Methylobacterium currus: one gene and its partner. Each later gene encodes a partner of the first gene's protein in a complex. Links are inferred from orthologs where the notes say so. Each region holds a gene or a part of one and is shown on either strand. Other genes may lie near its edges.

The links.
Region 2: the proteins of dapF (region 1) and DA075_RS24000 are in contact, whole or in part, in a solved structure (PDB 5YGU), measured with the Escherichia coli proteins. The link is inferred for Methylobacterium currus from one-to-one orthologs.

Annotation. Positions count from the first base shown.
Region 1 is NZ_CP028843.1:2,206,285-2,209,548, forward strand. What follows is about bases 1-2,882. They hold dapF (diaminopimelate epimerase), read left to right. Parts: upstream 1-938; coding sequence 939-1,826; downstream 1,827-2,882. Other genes in these bases: DA075_RS10580 (GyrI-like domain-containing protein), read right to left, coding at 1-705; mtaB (tRNA (N(6)-L-threonylcarbamoyladenosine(37)-C(2))-methylthiotransferase MtaB), read left to right, coding at 1,823-2,882. Outside these bases: more of mtaB, read left to right, coding at 2,883-3,055; DA075_RS10595 (RluA family pseudouridine synthase), read right to left, coding at 3,191-3,264. UniProt on the Escherichia coli protein: Involved in the succinylase branch of the L-lysine biosynthesis and in the biosynthesis of the pentapeptide incorporated in the peptidoglycan moiety. Catalyzes the stereoinversion of LL-2,6-diaminopimelate (L,L-DAP) to meso-diaminopimelate (meso-DAP).
Region 2 is NZ_CP028843.1:5,194,172-5,197,280, reverse strand. The notes cover bases 59-2,785. They hold DA075_RS24000 (RNA pyrophosphohydrolase), read left to right. Parts: upstream 59-1,018; coding sequence 1,019-1,552; downstream 1,553-2,785. Other genes in these bases: DA075_RS23990 (Hsp20 family protein), read left to right, coding at 2,496-2,785; DA075_RS23995 (DUF2939 domain-containing protein), read left to right, coding at 1,587-2,279; DA075_RS24005 (divergent polysaccharide deacetylase family protein), read left to right, coding at 59-937. In the rest of the region: more of DA075_RS24005, read left to right, coding at 1-58; more of DA075_RS23990, read left to right, coding at 2,786-2,930; DA075_RS23985 (BQ00720 family protein), read left to right, coding at 3,022-3,109. UniProt on the Escherichia coli protein: Master regulator of 5'-end-dependent mRNA decay.

The DNA of each region.
Region 1 (3,264 bases):
TTCCACGAAGGCATCCTGGACGAGGATGCCCTTGGCATCGAGATAGGCCGTCACCGTCTCGTAGGTCTGGTCGATGCCCTCGTAGGCGCCCTTGTGGGTGAAGCGCAGGGCCTTGCCGCTCGGCGTCGAGCCGAAGCGCAGGTCGTCCGGGAGGCCGGCGGGACGCGGGTTCGGGGCGGCCTCGACCGGCACCATCACCTCGAACTGGAAGCCGTCATCGTCGGTGCGGGTGAAGACCGAGATCGGCTGGCCGTTGGCCTTGATGCCGGCCCCTGCAAGCGCCGCCTCGACCTTGGCGATCGCGTCCTTCAGGCTCGGCAGCGCCTGATCCCACTTCGCGGTGCCGGACAGGATCGCGGCGGGCTTGGCCGGCAGCGTCACCTCGTCGACGTCGGACGGGTCGCCCGGATTGGCGACGAGGGGCGCGCGCCCGGCGGTCGGGGGCACCGGCGTCGCGGGCGGCAGCGCCTTGTCGGGCGCGGGCGGGGCCGGCGCCTGGTTGGTCCCCTGGCCCGGGCCGGGCGCCGTGGTGGTCGGCAGCGGCGCCGATTGCGCCGGCGACGGGGTGCCGGCCGGGGGCGCGGCCGGCGACGGCGCGGGAGCCGGGGCAGGCTGCTGCGCAAGGACCGGCTGGGCAAAGACCGAGGCCCCGCAGGCCAGGGCCGCGGCGAGGCCGATCGCGATCGTCGGGAAGCGGGTCTTCATCACGGGCGGAGCGCTCCGGGCTCTGGCGCGGGCTGGCAGTGCCGGCCGGCATTGGCGTGGGCCGGCATCGCCGGCCGGATCGAACGCGTCAAGCGCAAAGCCGTTGCGGGCTCATCGCGAGAGCGTGAGGGCGGGGCCTCGTCCCGACGCCCGGTCGGCTCGCCTGCGCGCCGGTTCTGGTCCATACACCGCGCGGCCCCCATCTGCGCCTTGCCCGTCGGAGAATCCTGCCCGTGTCCCCCCTCGCCCATCGCCGCTTCCTGAAGATGAACGGGCTCGGCAACGAGATCGTGGTGCTGGACCTGCGCGGCAGCGACATCCGGGTGCAGCCGGAGGAAGCCCGCGCCATCGCGGCCGATCCGGCCTCGCGCTTCGACCAGATGATGGTGCTGCACGATCCCGTCACCCCGGGCACCGACGCCTTCGTGCGGATCTACAACACCGACGGCTCGGAGGCCGGTGCCTGCGGCAACGGCACGCGCTGCGTCGCCTGGGCGATGCTGGACGATCCGGCCATGGCGCGCCCGACACTGGGCGAGAACCTGATGCTCGAGACGAGGCCCGGGCTCCTCGAGGTCGTGCGGGTGTCGCCCGTGGATTTCACCGTCGACATGGGGGCGCCGCGGCTGCGCTGGGACGAGATCCCGCTCGCCGAGCCGTTTCCCGATACCCGCCGCATCGAGTTGCAGGTCGGGCCGATCGACGATCCGGTGCTGCACTCGCCGGGCGCGGTCAGCATGGGCAACCCGCACGCGGTGTTCTTCGTCGAGCGCGATCCAGACACATACGACCTCGGGCGGATCGGCCCGCTGCTCGAATCGCACCCGATCTTCCCGGACCGGGCCAACATCTCCCTCGCGCAGGTCATCGACCGCACGCATCTCCGCCTGCGGGTCTGGGAGCGCGGCGCCGGGCTGACGCGGGCCTGCGGCACCGCCGCCTGCGCCGCCCTCGTGGCGGCCGCGCGCCTGCGCCTGACCGGCCGCGAGGCCACCGTGACGCTGCCGGGCGGCGACCTGCGCATCGCCTGGGGCGAGGACGACCACGTCCGCATGACCGGCCCGACCGAGTTGGAACACGAGGGCACCTTCGCAGCCTCACTGTTCGAGGCGTCGTCGTGAGCGTCGAGGTCCTGAGCTTCGGCTGCCGCCTCAACGCCGCCGAATCGGAGGCGATGCGCCGTCAGGCGGAACAAGCGGGCCGCACCGACCTCGTCGTCGTCAATACCTGCGCGGTGACGGCGGAGGCCGGGCGTCAGGCCCGCAAGGCGATCCGGGCCGCCGCGCGCGCGAACCCGGCGGCGCGGGTGGTGGTGACCGGCTGCGGCGCGCAGGTCGAGACCGAGGCCTACGCCGCCATGCCGGAGGTGGCCGAGATCCTCGGCAACCGCCGCAAGCTCGATCCGACGGTCTGGACCGACGCGTCGCCAGAGCGCGTGCGGATCGACGACGTGATGGCCTCAGACGCCGATCCGCTGCCGGAGCCGGCGCCGATGCGGGCGCGCACCCGCGCCTTCCTGCCGGTGCAGAATGGCTGCGACCATCGCTGCACCTTCTGCGTCATCCCGTTCGGCCGCGGCAACTCGCGATCGGTGCCGGCGGCGAGCACCGTGGCGCAGGTCCGCGCCCTGGTGGAGCTTGGCACCCGCGAGGTGGTGCTGACCGGCGTCGACCTCACGGCCTATGGCCGCGACCTCGGCGGCCCCACGCTCGGCGGCCTGGTGCGGGCGATCCTGCGCGGGGTGCCCGACCTCGACCGCCTGCGCCTGTCCTCGATCGATTCCGTCGAGGCCGATCCGGAGCTGGTGGCGGCCTTCGCCGAGGAGGCGCGGCTGATGCCGCATCTCCACCTCTCGCTCCAGTCCGGCGACGACCTGATCCTGAAGCGCATGAAGCGCCGCCACGGCCGGGACGACGCGATCCGGTTCTGCACGGAGATCCGGCGCCTGCGCCCCGACGCGGTCTTCGGCGCCGACCTGATCGCCGGCTTCCCGACCGAGACCGAGGCGCAGTTCGCCCGCTCCCTCGACCTCGTCGAGGAATGCGGGCTGGCCCAGCTCCACGTCTTCCCCTACTCGCCCCGCCCCGGCACGCCGGCCGCCCGAATGCCGCAAGTCGCGCCGGCCGAGATCCGCGACCGGGCGGCGCGCCTGCGCGAGGCGGGTGCCGCAGCCTTCGCCCGCCGCCTCGACCGCGAGGTGGGCGAGACCCGCCGGGTCCTCGCCGAGCGCGGCGGCACCGGGCGGACGGAAGGGTTTTTGCCGGTGCGGCTGCCGGAGGGGGTGACGGCGGGGGCGCTCGTCGACCTGCGCATCGCCGGGCATGACGGGCAGATGCTGTGGGCGGCCTGACAGATTTCCCTCCGTCAGTCGTGCGGTCCTCCATCGTCATCCCGGATTCCGCTGCGCGGCCCCGGGATGACGTAGAGGGTGTGGAGGGGCGTTGGGGCCGACGAGGTGGTGCCTGTCCGGACGCACCTCGAATCCTCACCCCTCCCCCATCCCGCACGCCCGCAAACCCTCCCGCATATGCCCCGGCGCCGGCGCCTCGACCGCGATCG
Region 2 (3,109 bases), 3.0 Mb from region 1 along the record:
CGACCCCGCGAGCCGCAGCGCCGGCGAGGTCGAGCGGGCCTCGGGCGTCGCAGTGAGCCGGCCGGACGGCGCGACCGCGCCGGATTCGGTGGTGATCCGGGTGCCGGGCAACGCCCCGATCCAGCTGAACCCCGCCCCCGACCCGCGTCTCGCCGAGCGCGGCCGCTACGGCACATTGCCGAAGATCGGCCCGGACGGTGCCCGGTCCCTCGACGTCTATGCCCGCCCCGAGGCCTCGGGGCTGGAGCGGGGCGGGGCGGTCGCCGGCCGCATCGCCCTCGTGGTCTCGGGCCTCGGCATCGGCCAGGCGGCGACCCAGGACGCGGTGCAGCGCCTGCCGCCGGCGGTCACCCTGGCCTTCGCGCCCTACGGCGCCGACGTCACCCGCAGCGCCGCCCGCGCCCGCGAGGCCGGGCACGAGGTGATGGTCCAGGTGCCGATGGAGCCGTTCGACTATCCCGACAACGACCCCGGCCCCCAGACCCTGCTGGCGGGGGCCAAGCCGGCCGAGAACCTCGACCGCCTCGCCTTCGTGCTTGCCCGGGTGCCCGGCGCGGTCGGGGTGACGAACTTCATGGGCGCGCGCCTCACGGCCGAGGCTGCTTCCCTGGAGCCGGTCCTGCGCGAGATCGGCGCCCGCGGCCTCGGCTTCCTCGACGACGGCAGCTCGCCGCGCTCGCTCGCCCGCGACCTCGCCCGCAAGGCCAAGGTGCCGGCGGCCCGGGCCGAGATCGTCGTCGACGCGGTGCCGCGCCCGGACGCGATCGACCGCGAGCTCGCTCGCCTGGAGGAGGCGGCGCGCAAGGCGGGCTTCGCGCTGGGCTCCGCCACCGCCCTGCCGCTCTCCATCGACCGCATCGCCCGCTGGGCGCGGGACCTCGAATCCCGCGGCATCCTGCTGGTCCCGGCGAGCCGAGCCATGCGTTCCGGACCCTGAATCGCGGCCCTACCCCCTCTCACCCCGCAATTTTGCCGGATGGTCGGTCCACAGACGGGGAAATTGCTCTAAGGTCGCCTCATGGCACCGCTTCACCGCTCCGAGGCCGCCCTGGCCAGCCTTCCCTACCGGCCCTGCGTCGGCATCGCCCTGTTCAACCGCGACGGGCTGGTCTTCGCCGGCCATCGGCGGCACGAATCGGCCGATCTCGGCGCCCATGCCTGGCAGATGCCGCAGGGCGGCATCGACGAGGGCGAGGCACCGCGCGACGCCGCCCTGCGCGAGCTCTACGAGGAGACGAACGTCGCCCCCGCGTCGGTGCGCCTGCTGGCCGAGGCGCCGGGCTGGTACTCCTACGACCTGCCGACCTTTGCGGCGGGCAAGCCCTGGAAGGGGCGCTACCGCGGCCAGACCCAGAAATGGTTCGCCTTCGCGTTCGAGGGTGACGAGCGCGAGATCGACATCCTGCGGCCGGGCGGCGGCGCCCACAAGGCGGAGTTCGACGGCTGGCGCTGGGAGCCGCTGGCCAACCTCGCCGAGTTGGTCATTCCGTTCAAGCGCCCGGTCTACGAGCAGGTGATCGCCGCCTTCGCCCACCTCGCGCGCCCCGCGTGACCGGCCTCGCGCACCCTCCTGCCGGCGATCGGGCATGACGCGCTGGTGGCTCGCGGGCCTGGCGGTCCTGCTCCTGTGGATCGCCTACGGTGTCTCGCCCTACATCGCGCTCTACCGCCTGTCGCAGGCGGTGCAGGCGCATGACGCCGCCTCCGTGGCGCAAAGGGTGAACTTCCGCACTCTGCGTCTGTCCCTGACCAAGCAGGCCCTCGCCGCGGCGGTCGACGGGATCTCGGCCCGCCGCGACCTGTCGCCCCGGGAGCGCACCATCCTGACCGAGGCGAGCGGGGCGCTGGCCGAGCCGCTGGTCGAGTCCCTGGTCACGCCCGAGACCCTGATCGACCTCCTCGACGACGGCTGGCCCGTGCGCGCCGGCCTCGCCCGCGATGGTGCCCGGGAAAGCGCACGCGACACGGCCCGCGAGGACGCGCCCGGCGAGACGACCTCCGCATCCGGCGCGACCCCGAGGGCCGTGACCCCGAAGGCCAAGGACGGCCTCGGCCTGCATGCCTCGACATTCAGCCAGCTCTTCGCCCTGTTCCGCTCGGCCGAGCCGCGGGGCTTTCGCGGCATGGTGGTGAGCTACCCGCCCGACCGGCCGCTCGAGAGCCGCTTCCGCCTGCGCCTGCGCCTGCGCGGCTGGACCTGGCGCCTCGTCGACCTGGAGCTGCCGAGCGCGTTGCGCGAGCGGATCAGGGAACGGCTCACCGGGGCGATGCAGCGCTGAGACCGCTTTCCGGGACGCCTTGTCTCTCCTGGACGGCAATCGTTGCCCGCGACGGGAGCCCTGCCCGCGATGGGAGAGCCTGCCCTTGATGAAAACCTTGGCGCCCCTCATATCCTAGACCGGGCCGGCGGAGTTGCGGTCGGTCCCGACGGGCGCTGCGGATGCGGGCCCGGGATCCTGACCGAAGTGCCTCCGCAACAGGGCTTCGCCGACACCATGACGCGTCCATCGCCGTTCGGGCACCCATTCCTGCTGGGCTTCGACGAGATCGAGCAGGCGCTCGACCGCGTCGCCAAGGCCGCCAACGACGGGTACCCGCCCTACAACATCGAGCGCCTGCCCCGCACGGAGCGGGAGCCGGAGCGGCTGCGTATCACCCTGGCGGTGGCCGGCTTCACCCGCGACCAGCTCGACGTGACCCTTGAGGAGAGCCAGCTCATCGTCCGCGGCCGGCAGGCCGACGACAAGAGCCGAACCTTCCTGCACCGGGGCATCGCCGCGCGGCAGTTCCAGCGCGCGTTCCTGCTCGCCGACGGCATGGAGGTGCTGGGCGCCGACCTGTCGAACGGGCTGCTCTCGATCGACCTCGCCCGGCCCGAGCCCGAGCGCATCGTGCGACGGATCGACATCGGGTCGCGCGACGCCGACTGAGCATCCCCATATCGTGTTCACCCCGGTCGGCGGGCCGCTTCGGGACCTTTTGCCGACCACCGTCCTGCTGCCTTTGAGAGGAGGGCGCATCATGTCCGACACCACCCTGAACCTCGATCCCACCGCGCTCGCGGCCCTCGGCGAGGGCCACGTGGCCTATGTCCGCGCCATGCGCTCGG